Regions from separate parts of the Actinomyces sp. 432 genome, predicted to be linked through region 1. Evidence: riboswitches for the same ligand, from Rfam matches in the RefSeq annotation. Region 1 holds a riboswitch; the other holds the start of a gene.
The links. A riboswitch is a leader RNA that binds a small molecule or an ion and turns the genes downstream of it on or off. The one in region 1 is predicted to bind FMN.

Region 1 (10,162 bases):
CGGCCACGAGCCGCTCCACGGTGGCTTCGTCGGAGCCGGCATGCTTGATGCCGCCTGCGCCGGCGAGATCTTCACCTCGCCGGTACCCGACCAGGTCTCCGCGGCCACCGCCGAGGTCGACCGGGGCGCGGGCGTACTGCACATCGTGAAGAACTACACCGGTGACGTCATGAACTTTGACATGGCCGCCGAGCTGGTCGCCGCCGAGTCGGGTATCGAGGTCGCCACCGTGGTCACTGCTGATGACGTGGCGGTGGAGGACTCCCTCTACACCGCCGGCCGCCGGGGCGTGGGCGTAACCGTGATCGTGGAGAAGATCGCCGGAGCGGCTGCGGAGGAGGGCCGTTCGCTCGCCGACGTCGCCGCCGTGGCCAGGCGCACCTCCGAGGCAGGCCGCTCCATGGGCGTCGCCCTCACCTCCTGCACGGTCCCAGCCAACGGAAAGCCTTCCTTCGACCTACCTGATGATGAGATCGAGATCGGCATCGGCATCCACGGCGAGCCCGGCCGGCACCGGGAGAAGATCGCGCCCGCCTCGCAGATCGCCGCCCGCCTGACTGAGCCCGTCATGAACGAGCTTCCCGAAGGCGACGGTACCGGGGTGATCGCCTTCCTCAACGGGATGGGTGCCACTCCGCTGCTGGAGCTCTACCTCATGTACGGGGAGGTCGCCAAGATTCTTGACCGCGCCGGCGTCAAGGTTGAGCGTTCCCTGGTGGGCAACTACATCACCAGCCTCGACATGGCAGGCTGCTCCCTCACGCTCGTGCGCGCCGACGCGGAGCTGCTGCGCCTGTGGGACGCCCCGGTAAACACGCCCGGACTACGTTGGGGGATCTGAGAATATGACCGTGAACGCACCAACCCCCCTGACCGCGCTTCGCGCAGCCGACGTCGCCGCCTGGATCCGCCGTACTAGCCAGTTGATCTCCACCCACGCCGATGAGCTGACCGCCCTGGATGCGGCCATCGGCGACGCCGACCACGGCGCGAACATGAAACGTGGTCTTGCCGCCGCGGTCGAGGCGCTGCCCGAGCAGCCGGAGACCCCGGCGGCGGTGCTCAAGCAGACCGCCATGGCACTGATCTCTAAGGTCGGCGGAGCCGCCGGCCCGCTGTACGGCACGTTCTTCCTGCGCATGTCCACCGCCTGCGCCGGCCAGCAGTCCCTGGACGTGGCCGCCCTGGCGGAGGCCGTGGCCGCCGGGATCGGCGGCATTGTGCAGCGCGGTAACGCCGAGTCCGGCGACAAGACCATGATCGACGCCTGGAATCCTGCCTTGAGCGCTTTGCGTACCGGTGCAGCGGCACCCGCCCCGGCGGAGACCGGTTCAGCCTTGGCGGCCGCAGTCGAGCAGGCAGCGGCCGCTGCGGATGCGGGCCGCGCGGCCACCGCGCCCATGCTGGCGAAGAAAGGGCGCGCCTCCTACCTGGGGGAGCGGTCGGTCGGCCACGTCGACCCCGGCGCCGCCTCCACCGCCCTGATCATGCAGGCGCTTGCCGACGTCGTCTCCGGAACCGCGGCGGGCGCCGCATGACGGGCATCGTCGTCGTCTCCCATTCGCGCCCGCTCGCAGACGCCGCGGTGGCGCTCGCAACAGCTCTGATTCCGGGCCTGGACGCGCCGCTGGAGGTGGCGGCGGGACTGCCCGACGGCACCCTGGGCACTGACGCCACTGAGATCATGGCGGCGATCGAGCGTGCCGACGACGGAAGTGGGGTGGTGGTCCTGGCAGACCTGGGCAGTGGTGTGCTCAGCGCGCAGATGGCCCTGGAGCTGCTGGAACCGGAACTGGCCGCGCGCGTGCGGCTCTCCGGCGGTGCCCTGGTGGAGGGACTGGTCGCCGCGTACGCGGCCGCCGGCACCGGTGAGGCCCCCGAAGTGGTACTCGCCGACGCCGACGCCGCGGCCTCGCTTAAACTGCGGCAGGTTGTAGGCCCCCCACCCCCGTAGGAGAATCATGACCGAGACAACCTTCCAAGCCATCTCCATGATCATCTACTTCGTCGGAATGGTGGCGATCGGCTGGTGGGCGTACGGTCATAACGACTCCTTGGACGACTACATGCTGGCGGACCGCGGGCTCGGGCCCGCGGTCACCGCACTGTCCGCAGGCGCCTCCGACATGTCCGGCTGGCTGCTGATGGGGCTGCCGGGCGCGTTATATGCCGGCGGGTTGGTGGAGGCATGGATCGCCGTCGGGCTGACGGCGGGCGCCTGGCTGAACTGGCGGTACGTGGCGCCCCGGCTGCGCTCCTATACGGAGGTCGCTCACGACTCCATCACGATTCCCAGCTTCCTGGACAACCGCCTGCACGACGACCGGCACCTGCTGCGTTGGGCCAGTGGCGGCGTAATCGTCGTGTTCTTCACCTTCTACGTCTCCTCCGGCATGGTTTCCGGCGGCACGTTCTTCGAGTCGTCCTTCGGGATGGAGTACCGGCTCGGGCTGACGCTGGTTGCCGCCATTACGGTGATGTACACGCTGGTCGGCGGATTCCTGGCGGTGTCATACACGGACTTGGTGCAGGGCATCATGATGGTCACCGCGCTTGTTGCCGTGCCCATTGTGGGAGTGATCCGGCTCGGCGGGCTCGGACCGGCCCTGCACGCGGTCAGCGAGGTTGACCCGCACTACTGGGCGGTGCTGGGCCCCACCACCTCCGTGATTGGAATCGTCTCCTCCCTAGCCTGGGGCCTGGGCTACTTCGGGCAACCGCACATCATCGTGCGCTTCATGGCTCTGCGCAGCCCCCAGGAGGCGCTCTCCGGGCGCCGCATCGGGATCGGGTGGATGCTGTTCGCCGTCGCCGGCGCCGCCGCCACCGCCATCGTCGGGGTAGCCATCTTCCAGCGCGACGGGGGCGCGTTGGCCAACCCGGAGACCGTGTTCATCGCCCTGGGCCAGCTCTTGTTCCACCCGTTTATCGCCGGATTCATGCTGGCCGCCATCCTGGCTGCGATCATGTCCACCATCTCCAGCCAGCTGCTGGTCACCTCCTCCGCCCTGATCGAGGACCTGTACCGGCACGTGTTCCGCCGGCAGGTCTCGCAGCGCCGCCTGGTCATGTACTCCCGCTTCGCCGTACTGGCCGTAGCCGTGATCGCCGCCGCAATGGCGTGGACGCCCAATGACACGATCCTGGCGCTGGTCGCCTTCGCGTGGGCGGGCTTCGGCGCCTCATTCGGCCCTACAGTCCTGCTGTGCCTGTACTGGAAGCGGCTGACTGCCACGGGCGCATTCGTCGGGATTCTCGCCGGCGCCGCGGTGGTAATGGTGTGGGGCAATGTCTCCGGCGGTCCCGGCGGCATCTTCGACCTGTACGAGCTCGCCCCCGGCTTCGCCGCCAATGCCCTGGCAGCCTGGCTGGTCTCGCGGGCGGGGCATCCCGATGCGGCGGTCGCCGACGAGTTCGAGGCCGCGGTGGCCGCCGCCCGCTGACACCCGCCGGACTGGGGGCCCGGCCTGCGCGTACCGAACCGGAGTATCCTGGTGGTGCTCAAGGGAGAGAACGCTATGAAGATCGTCCGCCGTCCAGCCGTCGCCGGAAGCTTCTACCCCGGGGACGACCGCGCCCTGAAACGCGCGCTCGCCGACCTGCTCACCCAGGAACGCACCCAATTGCCTGGGCACGTGACCGTGCCCAAGGCCCTCGTTGTCCCGCACGCCGGCTACATCTACTCCGGCCCCATGGCGGCGCGCGCCTACGCGCGCCTGGAGGCAGGCCGGGGGCGCATCACCCGAGTGGTGCTGCTCGGCCCCACCCACCGAGTGCCGGTGCGCGGGCTGGCCCTGCCTGGCGCGGACCAGCTGGCCACGCCCCTGGGAGTGCTGGAGGCTGACGCTGCCGGCTGCGCCCAGGCAGCCACCCTGCCCGGGGTGAGCACCGCGCCGGAGGTACACGCCCAGGAGCACTCCCTGGAGGTGCAGCTGCCCTTCATCCAGACGGTGCTCGGCGATGTAACAGTGGTGCCACTGGCGGCCGGCGACGCCTCGGCCCGCACCGTTGCCGACGTGATCAGTGCACTGTGGGGCGGGCCGGAGACCGTCATCATCATCTCCTCCGACCTGTCCCACTACCTGCCGCAAGACCTGGCAATAGCGGTTGACACGGAGACCGTTGCGCGCATCCTGGCACTGGACTCCACCATCCCGCACGACCGCGCCTGCGGCGCCACCCCGTTGAACGGCATGCTTCTGGCCGCGCAGGAGCACGGCATGCGCGCCGAACTGCTGGGGCGGTGCACATCGGCCGACACCGCCGGTAACCCGGACCGGGTGGTCGGCTACTGCGCCGTCGCCCTCCACGAGGCGCCCACCGCAGGGGACGAACCTGCCGTCACCGTGGCAGCCGCGGATACACAGGCGACCGAGCCGCCCGCCGACGCCGGAAACACGCTGCTGCCGCTGGCACGCCGGGCGATCGCCCGCGCCGTGGGCGCCGAGGCCGGCTATCCCGCCGAGTTGCCGGCGGGGGAGGGGCCCAACTGGCTGGATCGTCCCGGTGCCGCCTTCGTAACCCTGCGCAGCGCGGACGGCTCTCTGCGCGGCTGCATCGGCTCGCTGGAGGCGCGCCGACCGCTTGGCGAGGACGTCGTGGCCAACGCCGTTGCCGCCGCCCTGCGCGACCCGCGGTTTCCGCCCGTCACGGCCACGGAGCTGCCGGCCCTGAGCCTGGAGGTGTCGGTGCTGAGTACGCCGGAACGCCTGGAGGTCCATGAGGAGCAGGAGCTGCTCCGCCGCCTGCGCCCCGGCGTCGACGGCGTAGTGCTGTCGCTGGGGCCCGGCGCGCCACCTTCCTGCCGCAGGTATGGGACGAGCTGCCCGACCCGGCCGAATTCCTGCGCCGGCTCAAGCGCAAGGCCGGCTGGCCCGCCGGATTCTGGGATGCGGAACTGGTCGCGGAGACCTACCGGGTCCGCGCCTGGGAGGAGTCATGACCGCCTCCGCCCCGCCCGTCTCCCGGCCGGGCACCGCAGGTGGGGACGCCGGCTACACGGCCCGCTGGTGGCACCCGCTGCCGGACGGGCGGCTGCAGTGCGACCTGTGCTCGCGCCACTGCCGCCTGCGGGAGGGACAGCGCGGCTTCTGCTTCGTGCGGCGGCGCAACGGGGAGCGGATTGTGCTGACCGCCTATGGCCGGTCCACGGGTGTGTGCCTGGACCCGGTTGAGAAGAAGCCGCTGAACCACGTCCACCCCGGCAGTTCAGTGCTGTCCTTCGGCACCGCAGGCTGCAACCTGTCGTGCAAGTTCTGTCAGAACTGGGAGATCTCCACAGCCCGCTCCACCGAGGTGCTGAGCGTGGACGCCCCACCGGACCGGATCGCCGATCAGGCCGCCCGGTTGGGTGCCCGCGCTGTCGCCTTCACCTACAACGACCCGGTGGTCTTCGCCGAGTACGCCATCGACACTGCCCGCGCCTGCCACGAGCGCGGGCTGCTGGCCTACGCGGTCAGCGCCGGGTGGATCTGCGACCAGCCGGCGCTGGAGCTGTTCGGCGCCGTCGACGCCGCGAACATTGACCTCAAGGGCTTCACCGAGGACTTCTACCGGAAGGTCACCGGCGCGCGGCTGCGGGACGTGCAGGACACGCTGGTGCGCGTGCGCGAGCGCACCACTGCCTGGCTGGAGCTGACCACGCTGCTCATCCCGGGCCTGAACGACTCGCCCGAGGAGGTCGGTCGGCTCGCCGCCTGGGTGGTTAGCGCACTTGGTGCGGACACGCCGCTGCACCTGACGGCCTTCCATCCCGCCCACCGCATGCTGGACCGGCCGCCGACGCCGGTGGCGACACTGCGCCGGGCCCGCCGCGCGGCGCTGGACGCGGGGCTGCGCTTCGTGTACCTCGGCAATGTGCGTAGCGGGGAGGGCACGACGACCCTGTGCCCGGGCTGCGGGCAGGCGGTTATCGCTCGCCATGGCTACATGGTGGAGACCTACGAGCTGGATACGGCGGGTTGCTGCCGGCACTGCGGGCGGCGGCTGCCCGGCCTGTTCGACGCCGACGACCCCGGCGGCGGAGCGGCAGCATTCCCGTGGCGCCTGGCCCCGACGGAATGGTGAGCAGCGGCGAACACGTCCACGGTCCGCGTCCTGGTGCACTTAGCCGCGTATGTGCAAAAGACTTCGGAGTGGTGAGCGGGGTTGCCGCTGCCGTCACCAGCCGCTAATGTCGGAGATGCATACAACGTGCTCCGGGGTCGGTGAAAGCCCGAACCGGCGGTGACAGTCCGCGACCCGACCGCATCCACCCGCAGGGTGGGCGCGGTCGGCTGAGCCGGTGGAATTCCGGTACCGACGGTTAAAGTCCGGATGGGAGGAGACACGTGGCGCGCGTCCGGCGTCGGCGGATCGTGGTGCGCTCCCATGCGGGCGCATCCCGGCTGTAGGCAGGGACCCGCGCCGTGCGGCGCTACGCGCGTACCGCCCGTCACCCCGGAGTGCCCCGGGGTGGGTGCTCCGGGGGAGCCGGAGAGGACACTGTGCATGACGAGCGCCACCGTCGCCAGCATCGGCCTCGGCGTGGCCGAACGCGAGGCCGCCCGCGCGCCGCGGAGCCCGCACATCGGATCGCCCTGCCTGCTGCGACCGTTGCTGAGCCCGCCCGTGACGCTTGGGGCCATGCTGCTGCTGGCCTGGTGGGCGATTACCCGCGCCGGACTGATCCCGCCGGTCTTCCTGCCCGGCCCCCTCGACGTCGCCCGCCGCCTGGTGCTCGCCTTCACCCAGGGCGGCCTGGCCGGATACGCCTGGGTGACCCTGCGGGAGGCGCTGCTCGGCTGCCTGGCCGCCGCCGCCCTATCGCTGCCCCTGGCCTGGACCCTGTACCGCTCCCGCCGCTTCTCCCGCGCCGTCCTGCCGTATGTGGCGGCGTCCCAGGCAGTTCCAGCCATCGCCATTGCCCCGCTACTGGTGGTGTGGATCGGCTACGGGACGGTGCCGACCGTGGTCCTGTGCGTGCTCATGGTCTTCTTCCCCATCACCGTCACGGTCCTGCTGGGCCTGCGTGGACTGGATACCGATGTCATTGACGCCGCCCGCCTGGACGGCGCCCACGGAGTGAGCATGCTCATTTACATGGAGCTGCCCATGGCGCTGCCCTCGATCCTCTCCGGCCTGCGCACCGGCTTCACCCTGTCCGTCACCGGCGCCGTGATCGGCGAGATGACTATGGGCGGGGAGGGCCTGGGCATGGTGCTCGCCTCCCAGCGCCAGACGGTCGATACCACCGGGCTGTTCTCCACCATCGTGGTGCTTTGCGTCATCGCCACCACCATCCACTGGGTGCTGCACGAGCTGGAGCGGCGCAGCCGCGTCGTCGCCTCGATGCGGGGGCGCCGCGCCACCTGAGCCGGCACCACCGGCCCCCTCGCGCAAACACCCACCGACCGATTCCCTCTGTTTTGCCCGTCCGAATCTTCTAACCGCCGCACGGCACCGAAAGGAACCTCATGCCCGCTCTTACCCCGCGCCCGGCTCCGAGCCGCCGCACAGTTCTGACCGCCATGGGTGCGGGCGCCGTAGGCCTGCTCGCCGCCTGCGCCTCGGGCAGCGGCGCCCGGAGCTCCAACGTCTCCGCCTCCGCCGACGCCTCCGGGCTGGTGATCGGCATGACCTACACCCCGAACGTGCAGTTCGCGCCCTTCTACCTGGCGCTGGCCGACGGCGAGTACGCGCCGGGCGTCTCCCTGCGCCACCACGGGGAGCAGGAGGGACAGTTCGACGCCCTGCTGGCCGGGACCGAGCACGTGGTGGTGGCGGGCGGTGACGAGGCCATCGTGGCCGCGTCCAATGGCAATGAGCTGGTCATCATCGGCGGCTACTACCAGCGCTACCCGGGCTGCATCATCGTCCCCGAGGAGTCCGACGTCACCGAGCTGGCCGACCTGGCCGGCAAGACGATCGGCACCCCCGGAAAAACGGGGGAGACCTGGTACTCGGTGCTGGTGGCGTTGTCCTCCGCAGGGCTGAGCGAGGACGACGTCGATGTGCAGGAGATCGGCTACACCCAGCAGGCCGCCCTCTCCAGCGGCAAGGTCGACGCGATCGCCGGATTCTCCAACAACGACGCCGTCCAAATCGCCCAGAACGGCACCCCGGTGCGGGTGCTCGCCATCGGCGAGGAGGTGCCGCTGCTGGGCGCCTCCCTGATCACCACCCCGCAGGTGCTCGCCGACCGCCGCGGCGAGCTGGAGGCGGCAGTTGCGGCCTCCGCAGTCGGGATGACCAAGTTCGTGGATGACCCCGATGCCGCCGTGGCGGCCACCAAGGAGTACGTGCCCGACCTGGTCGACTCCACGCAGGCGGACAATGCGCGCGAGGTGGCCGTGGCCACGGGTGAGCTGGTGCGTCCCAACGAGAACACGGTGGTGGGCGCGCTGGTGCCCGAGCAGGTGGGGGAGACCATCGACTTCCTCGCCGGCCGCGGCCTGCTCGGCGAGACCACCGTGACCTCAGACGCCGTCTGCGACCCGCTGCTCACTGCCTGACCCAGCGCCCGGTGGGATCCTGGCGGGGCTTACAGTCGGCAGGCCACCAGGGAGGACACGAGGATGGCGCGCGCCCCGATTGCGTAGAGCTCATCCATGACGCGGTTGGCGTCCTTGCGGGGCACCATCGCCCGCACCGCCACCCAGTCGGGGTTCTGCAGCGGCGAGACGGTGGGGGACTCAATGCCGGGGGTGATCTCGCTGGCCAGGTGCATCCGGTTCATGGGGATGTCATAGTCCACCAGCACGTAGGAGCGGGCCCGCAGCACCCCCTCCAGGCGGCGTACGAGCGTGGCCAGGCCGGGCTCGTCGCGGTACTGCTCGGTGGTGATCAGCACCGCCTCGCTGGCCAGGATCGGCTCCCCGAAGGTCTCCAGGCCCGCGGCCCGCAGGGTCGACCCGGTCTCGACGACGTCGGCGATCAGGTCCGCCACCCCCAGCTGCACGGAGGACTCCACGGCACCGTCCAGGTGCACGGTCTGGGCGTTGATCCCCTGCTCCGCCAGGAAGTTGCGCACCAAAACGTCGTAGGAGGTCGCCACGCGCTTGCCCTCGATATCACCAAGCGCGCTCATGGTGCCTGCGGGCGCGGCGAAGCGGAACGTGGAGCGGGCAAAGCCGAGCGGCAGGTGCTCAATCGCCTCCACGCCCGAGTCCAGCAGCAGGTCGCGGCCGGTGACACCGGCGTGCACGGTGCCCTGGCCGACGTAGACGGCGATGTCGCGCGGGCGCAGGAAGAACAGCTCGACCTGGTTGGCGTCGTCGACCAGGACGAGCTCCCTACCGGAGCGGCGGGTGCGGTAGCCCGCCTCGGCGAGCATGGTGGTGGCGGGCTCGGACAGGGAGCCCTTATTGGGCACGGCGATGCGCAGCACGTTGTTCCTTGACTGTGTAGTGGAGCTTGAAAGCGTGGTCAGTGGGGGTGATGGATCATGCGGGGCCCGGCGTACCCTGGCCTCACAGGTAGCGGTAAACGTCCTCGAGCGTGTAGCCCTTGGCCAGCATCATCACCTGGGCGTGGTACAGCAGCTGGCTGAGTTCCTCGCAGGCCGCCGCGTCAGACTCGTGCTCACAGGCCATCCACGCCTCGGCGGCCTCCTCCACCAGCTTCTTGCCGATGAAGTGCACGCCGCGGTCCAGCTCCTCAACCGTGCCGGAACCGGCAGGGCGAGAAGCGGCCTTGTCCTGCAGCTCGGCGAATAGGTCCTCAAAGGTCTTCATGGGCACAGCGTAGTGCAGCCCCGCCACGGGCACGCACCGCGCTCAATCCTGCGGGACGCGCCCGGCGGGCTCGTATACCAGTCGGGCTGCGTGACGGCCGGCGGCGGCCGCCGCCAGGAAGGCGGCCTCGTCCTGATCGAGCCCGCGGCCCATGGTGCTCAGCCGCACCCCGGTCGCCTGCTGCATGTCTGCCAGCGCCTGATACAGGCCCCCAACCGCCACCTTCACCAAGCGGTGCGCGGCCCCCAGCTCGCGGGGACCGCACAGGGCGGCGGCCTGCTCGGCGATCCGCGTCCCCAGTGCGCCGGGCAGCTCGGGCACGACGACGTCGGCGGCCGCCATTGCCACGCGCCCGTAGGCGGTGATCGAATGATGAGAGACTCCCCGGTGTCGCAGGCGGGCATCCGCCTGCGACACCCGCAGGCAGGCGACCGGCCGACCGCCCAGTG
Region 2 (10,162 bases), 380 kb from region 1:
GGAGAAGGCATGCGTATCGGGTTTGATCGGGACAAGTACCTCAAGATGCAGTCCGAGCGCATCGCCCAGCGGCGCGCCCAGTTCGGCGGCAAGCTGTACCTGGAGTTCGGCGGCAAGCTCATCGATGACATGCACGCCTCCCGCGTCCTGCCCGGCTTCACCCCCGACAACAAGATCGTGATGCTCGCCGAGCTGGCCGACGACGTCGAGATCATCGTCGCCGTCAACGCCAAGGACTTCTCCCGGAACAAGATCCGCGCCGACCACGGCACCTCCTACGAGGACGAGGTGCTGCGCCACGTAGACGCCTTCCGCGACTACGGGCTGTACGTGGGCAGCGTGGTGATCACCCAGTGGACGGATGACAACCAGCAGGCCGCCGAGTTCAAGCGCAAGCTGAACAAGCTCGGAATCAACGTCTACCGCCACTTCCCGATCCCGGGATATCCCAACGACGTAGCCCGCATCGTCTCCGACCAGGGGTACGGGCGCAACGAGTACATCGAGACGTCCCGCGATCTGATCGTCGTCACCGCGCCGGGGCCGGGCTCGGGCAAGATGGCCACCTGCCTGTCGCAGATCTACCACGACCACATGCGCGGCATCTCCTCCGGCTACGCCAAGTTCGAGACCTTCCCCATCTGGAACCTACCGCTTGACCACCCCGTCAACATCGCCTACGAGGCCGCCACCGCCGACCTCGACGACGTGAACATGATCGACCCCTACCACCTGGCCGCCCACGGCGTACAGACGGTCAACTACAACCGCGACGTCGAGGTGTTCCCGGTACTGTCCCGCCTGTTCGAGCAGATCATGGGCGCCTCCCCCTACGCCTCTCCCACCGACATGGGGGTGAATATGGTCGGCTACTGCATCAGTGACGACGCCGTGTGCCGGGAGGCCTCCAAGCAAGAGGTGATCCGCCGCTACTACAAGGCGCTGGTGGTGGAGAAGCGGGACATGCTCGAGCCGGTCCAGTCAGGGCGCATCGCCCTGCTTATGAGCAAGCTCGGCATAGCCAAGGAGGACCGTCCCGTGGTCCGGCCGACGCTGGAACTGGCCGCTGCGACCGACGCCCCTGCGGCGGCCATTGAGCTGCCGGACGGAACGATCGAGCTGGGCAAGACCTCCCCGCTGCTGGGCTGCTCCTCCGCCATGCTGCTCAACGCCCTCAAGCGCCTGGCCGGTATCGACCCGGAGGTGGACCTGCTGGCCAAGGAGTCGATCGAGCCGATCCAGACCCTCAAGACCCGCCACCTGGGCAGCCGCAACCCGCGCCTGCACACCGATGAGGTGCTGATCGCGCTGGCGGTGTCCGCCAACGGGGACGCCAACGCGGCCCGCGCACTGGACCAGCTGGGCAGCCTGCGCGGCTGCGACGTGCACACCTCAACCATCCTGGGGCCGGTGGATGAGGGCATCTTCCGGTCCCTGGGGATCCAGGTGACCAATGAGCCGGTATTCGCCACGAAGTCCCTCTATCGCAAGAAGTAGTGACGCCTTGGCGCGAACCGCTGGTGCCAGTGACCGTAACTCGGTATATTCACCGCGACGAGACATTCTCGTGTGCTCTGGGGTCGGTGTAAGTCCGAGCCGGCGGTGACAGTCCGCGACCCGCCCGCAGCTGCGGGCGGCTGACCAGGTGAGACTCCTGGACCGACGGTGATAGTCCGGATGGGAAGTGCACACGGGCACTCGGTGCTGCGGCGCGCTATCTTCCTGCCGTCCGCTACACCCGCGTGTCCTCTCCCCCAGCGCGCCCGGGAGAGAGGATCACATGACCGCATTCTCATTGGCGGAGCGGGCCGCGATGCTGCGCGCCATCGCCATCGCCGCCTCGCCGGACGCCCCCGCCGGCCCTAATCCCCGCGTCGGTTGCGTCATTGTCTCCCCCGCCGGCGACGTCCTGGCCGAGGGGCATCACCGTGGCGCAGGCACTGCCCACGCCGAGGTCGACGCCCTGACTAGTCTGGCAGCAAAGGGCATCAGCGCGCGCGGCACCACCGCCGTCGTCACACTTGAGCCCTGCAACCATCAAGGCCGTACCGGTCCTTGCACCCAGGCGCTCCTGGACGCCGGGGTCGCCACGGTCGTCTACGCGCTGGCGGATCCCACTGCGCAGGCTCGGGGTGGCGCGGAGGCGCTCGCAGCCGCCGGGGTCAGCGTCAAGCGGGGTATTTACGCCGAGCAGGCCGCTGAGCTCATTCGCCCGTGGATCTTCGCCGTCACCACGGGCCGTCCCATGGTGACGTGGAAGCTCGCGGCGACCCTCGACGGCCGCATCGCCGCCGCCGACGCGACAAGCCGGTGGATCACCTCCGCTACGGCCCGGCATGACGCCCACCGGCTGCGCCGGGACTGTGACGCCATCATGGTGGGTACCGGCACCGTCCTGGCCGACGACCCGGCCCTGACCATCCGCGACCAGTCGGGGCGGCCGGCACCTGACCGACTGCAGCCGCTGCGGGTGGTTGCCGGCTCGCGGCCGATCCCGCCCACCGCACAGGTACTCGCCGACGCCAACCACCTGCTGCTGCCGCAGCACGATCCGCACGCCGTTCTGGCCACCTTGGCATCCAGGCAGGTCCGCCACGTCCTCCTGGAGGGCGGCCCGACCCTTGCGGCCGCCTTCCTGCGCGCAGGCCTGATCGATGAAGTGGTCGCCTACATTGCGCCCGCGCTGCTAGGTGCGGGGCCCGCCGCCGTCGCAGACTTCGGAGTGTCAACAATCGCTGACATCCTGCGGCTCGAGCACGTCAAGGCTGAGGTCCTGGGCGCAGGCGAGGATCTTGTGGTCCGGGTGGCCGGCGAACCCGGCGGCCGGCACCGCGCCGTCTCATCAACCACCCCGCTCACCGGCATGAATACCGAGGAGATTCACTAATGTTCACGGGAATTATCGAGGAGCTCGGGCGGGTCATCCGGCTCGACACCTACGCAGAGTCCGCCCGGCTCACGGTAGCCGCACCCACCGTCACCGCGGACGCCCGGGAGGGCGACTCCGTCTGCGTCAACGGCTGTTGCCTTACCGTCGCCGAGCTGCACGACGGCGCCTTCACCGCAGACCTGATGGCGGAGACGCTCACGCGCACGGCCCTGGGGATGCTTGCTCCCGGGGACCGCGTCAACCTCGAGCGGGCGCTGCGCATGGGTGACCGGCTCGGCGGCCACGTGGTCCAGGGCCATGTCGACGCCGCAACCGAGGTCCTTGAGCGCCGGCACGGGGAGAACTGGGACCTCCTGCGAGTCGGCCTGCCTCAGGATCTTGCCCGGTACGTCGCCGCCAAGGGCTCGGTCGCCGTCGACGGGGTATCCCTGACCGTGGTCGGCGTCAGCGCCGGCGGCGGCAGGGGGCCTGACCGGGACGAGCCGTTCTTCAGCGTCAGTCTCATTCCCGAGACTCTGCGCCGTACGACACTCGGTATCAGGATGCCGGGCGACCGGGTGAATCTGGAGGTAGATGTCATGGCGAAGTACGTCGAGCGGCTCCTGGCCGCAGACTCCCACCTGGAGGAGGAGTGAGCATGCCCACCAGCTGCCCTCCCACGGCGCAGCGTGGGCCCGCGGGCACCCAGCCGGGCCACCGCCCCGGCGGTCATGACGGCACTCGCCTTGACACCGTCGAGCAGGCCCTTGACGCGCTCCGGCAGGGCCGCATGGTCATCGTGGTCGACGACGAGGGCCGGGAGAACGAGGGAGACCTCGTCTTCGCGGCGGACACGGCCACGCCCCAGCAGCTGGCATTCGCGATCCGCCACTCAACGGGCATCATCTGTGTTCCGACGACGGCCGGTGAACTAGACCGCCTGGACATCCCCATGATGACCGAGCACAACACCGATCCCAAGCGGACGGCCTTCACGCTGAGCGCCGACGCCAGCCTTGGGATAACCACCGGCGTGAGCGCGGATGACCGGGCACGCACCATTCGCGTCATAGCCGACCCCGGGTCGGCGCCGGCCGACCTCGTCCACCCCGGCCACGTGTTCCCCCTGCGTGCACGCGAGGGCGGAATCCTGGCGCGCCGTGGGCACACGGAGGCCGCCGTCGATCTCATGCGCCTATCGGGACACCGGCCGGTCGGGGTCCTAGTCGAGATCGTCAACGACGACGGAACCATGGCGCGCCGCCACCAACTACGGGAGTTCGCCGACGCGCACTCACTGCCCATGATCTCGGTCGAGGACCTGGAGCGCTTCCGGTGGCTGCACGAGGAGCTCGTCGAGAAGGTCGTCACCGCGCATCTGCCCACTGCGCACGGGGAGTTCACCGCGCACGCCCTGCGCTCCAGGGTAGACGGCGCCGAGTACCTGGCACTCGTGTGCGGCAGTATCGCGGACGGTGAGGATGTCCTCACCCGAGTGCACTCCGCCTGCCTGACCGGCGACGTGCTGTCCTCCCTGCGCTGTGATTGCGGTCCGCAGCTACGCGCCGCGATGGAGGAGATCAGCGCTCGCGGACGCGGTGTGCTTGTCTACGCCTCCGACCACGAGGGGCGCGGCATCGGCCTGATCGACAAGCTGCGGGCCTATGCGCTTCAGGAGGCGGGCATGGACACCCTGGATGCCAACGTCGCCCTGGGGCTGCCGGTTGATGCGCGCAGTTATGCCACGGCCGCCCAGGTGCTGCGTTTCCTGGGAGTGCGCTCGGTGGAGCTCATGACGAATAATCCGGACAAGGTTACGGGCCTGGAGCGTTACGGGGTGCGCGTTTCCGCCCGGCGGGCGACCCCGACCTTCACCAATGGGGAGAACCTCGCTTATCTGCGTACCAAGCGCGATCGCATGGGCCATCTGCTCGCCGGCCCTGAGCTCGGTGATGCATCGCCCGCAGTCGTACCGCAGTCCGCTGATCCCGCCGCCAGCGTTCGACCCGCACACACCAGTACCAGAGCAGAAGGAGCAGCACGATGAGTGGAACCGGGGCACCGGAGCAGAGCGCGCCGCACGCGCCAGGCATGCGGGTGACGGTTGTCGCCGCGCAATGGCATGAGCAGGTCATGGACGGCCTGCTCGCGGGGGCACTGCGAGCCGTTGAGGACGCGGGGGCGCAGGCAAGCGTCGTGCGGGCGGTCGGTTCCTTCGAGCTGCCGATCCTCGCTGCCGCTGCCGCGCGGGGCGGGGCCGAGGCCGTGGTTGCGCTGGGAGTCGTCATCCGCGGCGGCACCCCGCACTTCGACTACGTGTGCCGGGCCGCCACCGATGGGCTGAGCCGAGTTGCCCTGGACACCGGGGTGCCGGTGGGGTTCGGCCTGCTCACCTGCGATACCGAGGCCCAGGCGCTGGCCCGTTGCGGCGCTCCGGGATCCGATGAGGACAAGGGCTACGAGGCGGCGTGCGCGGCGATGAGCACAGCGCTCACGCTGGCCCGCCTCGCGGACGGCTGAGCAGTGGGGGCCCGCGCCCGTCGCCCGAGGCGGGCGCGGTCCTAGGAGGCGCGCCGGGGAAGCCGGCCACGGCGGGCGTCACAGATCGTGAGCACCGCGCGTTCGACCGCGTAAACAGGGTCGCGGGAGGCGCCCTTGACCTCGGCGTCGGCGCGGGCCACCGCCTGGATCGCAACGGCGAGGGCGTCATCGGACCAGCCGGCCAGTTCACGGCGGGCGCGATCGGCCTGCCACGGCGCCATGCCCAGGTCGCGGGCCGTCACTCCCCGGCGACCGCCCATGGCGGCAACCCGGGCGAGCTGACGTATCTTCATGGCCAGGGCGGCGACGATGGGCACGGGATCGGTGCCGGTAGCCAGGGCGTGCCGCAGGGCGGTGACGGCCTTGACGACGTTCCCGGCCGCGGCTGCGTCGGCAACAGTGAAGCCGGTGGCCTCGAAGCGGCCGGCGTAGTAGGTGTTGACTGCCTCTACGGTGATCGTTCCCTGGGTGTCGCTAACCAGCTGCTCGGCTGCGGCGCACAGTTCCCGCAAGTCGTTGCCGAGGGCGTCCACCAGTGCGCCGACGGCCTCGGGATCAATGCGCCGTCCGGCGCGCCGCACATCCGCACCCACCAGGGCGGCCTTGTCCTTGGGGGACTTCACCGCCTGGATAGTCACTACCGGGTAGGGGGACTTGGCCAGCGCCTCCAACAGCTTCTTGCCGCGCTGGCCGCCATTGTGCCGCAGTACGACGACGACGTCTGGGGCGGGTGCCGGCACATAGGCGAGTAGGTCGGTCAGCAGCGCGTCAGTCATCTGCTCAAGGGAGGGGATGAGCACTAGCTTGGGCTCACCGAACAGGGACGGTGATACCAGCGTGTCCAGCTGGTGGGACTCGTAGGTGGCGGCCTCCACGGTGCTGACCTCCGTGGCCGGGTCCTGCTGACGTGCCTGGGCCAGGAGCCGGGCGACGGCCCGGTCGGCCAGCAGCTCCTCTCCCGCTCTTATCAGCACGATGGGCGCGAGGCGCACCTCGTCCCAGGCGGGTCCGTCGGGGTACGACGCGCGCCGCGGGAGGGTCGTGAGGTTGCCATGGCTCATAGCCTGCCACGCCTGCGCCGACGAAGCGTGCGACGCCGCCCCCGCCAGTAGGCGGCGGCGATCACTGCGGCTTCAATACCCGCCAGCAGTAGCGCCCCGGTAATGTGCCCCGGCCAGTTGACCGATGCCCCGGGCAGGCGGGCGAAGGCGCGGGCCACTAGTACCAGCCAGGCGCATGACGCCGTCGCCGGCCAGGCTATGAGGACCGCGGCCCGCGGGCTCAGCGGTGACACCAGGGCCGCGAGGATGCCGCACACGGTTGCCACCGGCACCGGTGGGGCGGCGAGCACATTTGCCGGCACCGACCAGATCCCTACGGTCGGGCGCAGCAGCACCAGCACCGGGGCGCAGGCGAGCTGCGCAACCAGCGGGAGCGCCACCCCGGCGGCCAGTGGACGTGGCAGGCGCCGGGACAGCACGGCGGTCAGCGGCGCAGAACCGAGGAGGATGCCGGCCGTGGCAAGCACCGACAGTGCGAAGCCGTAGTCGCGGGCCTGCCAGGGATCAAGCAGCAGCAGGACGATCACGCCCGCGCTGAGGGCGGGCAGGGAGGCGGAGCGCCGTCCCGCACCCACGCCCAGCAGCATCACCGCGCCCATAGCCGCCGCCCGCAGCACGGATCCATCCGGCCGCACAAGCACCACCAGCCCGGCCAGAACCAGTGCCCCCACGGCGGCGCGCGCCCATCGGGGCGCAGCCCCCAGGGCGGCCAGCACCAGCCCCAGGACGATGGCGACGTGCTGGCCGGACACTGCGGTCAAATGCGTCATAGAGACAGCCCGCATGTCCTCCCGCACCGGCGTAGGCAGGGCGTGGTCGTCGCCGAGGGCGACGCCGGGCACCAGGGCGCGGGTACCGGCAGGCCAGTCCACTCCGGTCCGCGAGGGGTCCGCGGCAGGCGCGGTCGGCTCTGGTCCCACGGCGTCGCCGAGCCCGTCCCTTAGCCGCGCCACGATGCTCAGGAGGCCCGTGGCCGGGCCGGTCACGCTCACGGTCGCGTTGGCGCCGATGATGGCCGCCTCGCTCTTACCGGGGGCAGCGGGGCGCAGCCGCGCCCGCACCCGCACCGGCGCCCCCAGGGGGACCGCCAACCAGTCGGCGTCTCCCAGGACAGTGGCAGTCAAGTGTGAGGGGGCACCGTCGACGGCGTCCACGGACAGCGCGGAGAGTACGGTCGTGCGCCTGGATGTAGCGGTGGCACGCGGAGTACGGGTGAGCGTGCCAGTCAAGGTGACGGTGCGCTCCTCCTGTGCGGCGATTGTGAGCGGGTCGCGAGCGCGGGACCAGGAGTCGGCTGCTGTCACGGTCAGCACTGCCGTGATGGTCAGGGCCAGGGCAAGCAGGGAGGCCGCCAGTGAGCCTACGGCCGAGTCCTCAAGGTAGCCCGCCCCGGGCCTGGGATCGTGCCGGTGACGAGGAGGGCGGAACCGTGCCGCCGCCGCGCCGAGTGGCATCGCCGCGGCCACGGCGACCAGTGCCCCCAGCAGAGCTGGGGACCAGGGGCGGGGCCCACCCAGACCCACAGCCCAGAAGGCGGACGCCCAGGCCGCTGCGGCGGCTGGCGCCAGCCGCAGGTCCAACGGTTCCGGGGCGCGGTCCCTGGTGGCATGACGAGTGCGAGGGCGCGGGGACAGGCGTCGCAGCGTACTGGGCTCGTCCCAGGGCGCGACGTCCGCGCGGGGCGCGTTGCGGCCCGCGGGGCGTCGTTGTAGGAACCGGCTCGTTCGACTCATACCGCCGCCCGGTCCCGTAGGGCCTCGAGCTTGGCCGCACCGATGCCGGAGACACTCGTCAGCTCGTCTACAGAGGCGAAGGGGCCGTGCTCATTTCGGTAGTCGACGATGCGCTGGGCCAAGGCCGGACCGATACCGGGCAGCGCCTCGAGCTCGGCGGCGTCAGCGGTGTTGATGTTGACGCGCCCGCCGGCGGTCGTGCCCGAGCCCTCACTGCCGGTGGCGCCGGAGTCGGATCCGGCCTGCTCACCTATGCCGCCGCCGGTGTTCCAGGCAGAGGCGTCCTCCCCCACGTGTGGTACGCGCACCTGTTCGCCGTCGCTCAGGGTGCGGGCGAGGTTGAGCTGGTCGGTATCCGCGTCGGGCAGCGCTCCGCCGGCGGCGTCGATGGCATCCACGACCCGCGCGCCCGCCGGGAGCACGACCACGCCGGGACTGCTCACGGCTCCGGCCACGTGCACCACCAATTCGCCGGCCATGCCCGTGCTCACAGCGGTGCTCTCCGGGGCCTCGGGACCCGGAGCCGTTGCGGTGGCCGGGGGAGTTTCGGGAGCGGGCGCCCGTGAGTCGGCTTGGGGCGTCGACGGCGGCGCCATCAGGACTGTCCTGAGTGCCAGGGCGAGTGCGACCACCACCAGGGCCATGCCGACGCCGATTGCCGCCCTGGGGGCGAGGGCGAGGCGACGGGGACGGCGCACGGGCTCCGCGGGGTCGGTAGAGCAGGCGATACGCACGAATTCGTCCAGGGAGCGCCTGCCCACACGATCCGCCACCCGCTTGCCGCTCATAGGCCGACGGTAGAGGTATCGGGCACGGTCCGTCCCGAAGGCTGTGGGGACTGCCTGCCGGGCCTGTGGCGACAGGAGCCTGTGGACGACGGGGCGTCCTTACCGTGGCTGATCCAGGTGCGGTGCAACCACGATCCCGAGGGCGCCCGGTCCCAGGTGGACGCGGCTGGCCGGGTCGGCGGGTGAGCGCATGATGGACTCGACGACCGCTCCTGCCTCAACCATCGCGTCGGCCAGGTCGTTCTCCAGGGCGCGTCCGGCGGCGGGGTCGTCGCAGTAGTGAACGGCGAGTCGCACGGGTGCGGCCGGGGGGCGCGGACCAGTCAGCGATGTTCCGCCGGCCGCGCGCACCGCCTGCGCGATCAGGTGTCGGCGGGCGCGGGCGGCGCCCCGGACCATCTCCACAACGCTGATCCCCTGCGGCCCGGTGGTCAAAAGGGGCCGGATCCCCAGGGTGCCCCCGGCGAATGCGGTGGCACGGTCAATCCTGCCGCCGCGGCGCAGGTATGACAGGTCCTGGACCAGGAAGAACAGGCGGGAGCGGGCTACGGACTCGCGCGCACGCGCGGCCCCACGGCGGGCGTCATCGGCCTCCGCCGCTGCCACTGCGGCCAGCCCCAGCGCGCCGCCGGAGGCACCGGAGTCCAAGGTCGTCACCGCCACCCCTTCTGCGGCCAGTTCGCGTGCGGCTATGCGGGCGTTGTCCACGGTGCCGGACAGTGCGGAGGCGAGGTGCAGGGCCAGCACCTCGTTTCCTCCGGCAGCCGCCTTGCGGTAGGCCTCAGCGAGTTCAGCGACTGCCGGGCGCGCGGTCGTCGCAGTACCGGCGTCGTCCTCCGTGGTGTGCAGGGGATAACGACAATCCCGCGCGCATCTGCGAGCGCGGGGGGCAGGCAGGCTGCCGAGTCGGTGACCACCGTGAGCGCCATGCTAAAAGCGTATGCCCCCGGCCCGGGCAGCCGGGTGAACGGCGGCTGCTTGTCACGGGCGTGTCAGACCAACGGCGCGGTGATCGCAGCCACAGGGAGGTACCAGACGCCGGTGCACTCGTCCGGTTCGCGCCGGACTCCCTCCCCGGCTAGCAGGAGGCACGGATCGGCCGCCCCGGAGATAACGGCCGACAAGACGCAGGCGGTTACGTCCGCATACGATGCGGGCATGACGAGCAGC

Region 2: another riboswitch for FMN. It lies ahead of ribD (bifunctional diaminohydroxyphosphoribosylaminopyrimidine deaminase/5-amino-6-(5-phosphoribosylamino)uracil reductase RibD); the one in region 1 lies ahead of CWT12_RS05690 (ABC transporter permease).

The regions. Positions count from the first base shown of each region.
Region 1 is NZ_CP025249.1:1,378,462-1,388,623, reverse strand. It holds gene dhaK (dihydroxyacetone kinase subunit DhaK) at 1-841, shown strand, start outside; gene dhaL (dihydroxyacetone kinase subunit DhaL) at 846-1,538, shown strand; gene dhaM (dihydroxyacetone kinase phosphoryl donor subunit DhaM) at 1,535-1,954, shown strand; gene putP (sodium/proline symporter PutP) at 1,962-3,443, shown strand; partial or broken gene amrB (AmmeMemoRadiSam system protein B) at 3,519-4,721, shown strand; gene amrS (AmmeMemoRadiSam system radical SAM enzyme) at 4,939-6,066, shown strand; FMN riboswitch at 6,190-6,332, shown strand; gene CWT12_RS05690 (ABC transporter permease) at 6,625-7,353, shown strand; gene CWT12_RS05685 (ABC transporter substrate-binding protein) at 7,455-8,492, shown strand; gene hisG (ATP phosphoribosyltransferase) at 8,522-9,367, opposite strand; gene CWT12_RS05675 (phosphoribosyl-ATP diphosphatase) at 9,450-9,713, opposite strand; gene CWT12_RS05670 (DUF3866 family protein) at 9,756-10,162, opposite strand, start outside.
Region 2 is NZ_CP025249.1:1,759,554-1,769,715, forward strand. It holds gene CWT12_RS07335 (DUF1846 domain-containing protein) at 10-1,497, shown strand; FMN riboswitch at 1,566-1,694, shown strand; gene ribD (bifunctional diaminohydroxyphosphoribosylaminopyrimidine deaminase/5-amino-6-(5-phosphoribosylamino)uracil reductase RibD) at 1,781-2,887, shown strand; gene CWT12_RS07345 (riboflavin synthase) at 2,887-3,525, shown strand; gene CWT12_RS07350 (bifunctional 3,4-dihydroxy-2-butanone-4-phosphate synthase/GTP cyclohydrolase II) at 3,660-4,916, shown strand; gene ribH (6,7-dimethyl-8-ribityllumazine synthase) at 4,913-5,389, shown strand; gene holA (DNA polymerase III subunit delta) at 5,431-6,471, opposite strand; gene CWT12_RS07365 (ComEC/Rec2 family competence protein) at 6,468-8,204, opposite strand; gene CWT12_RS07370 (ComEA family DNA-binding protein) at 8,201-8,992, opposite strand; gene CWT12_RS07375 (DegV family protein) at 9,092-9,889, opposite strand; gene CWT12_RS07380 (helicase HerA-like domain-containing protein) at 10,151-10,162, shown strand, end outside.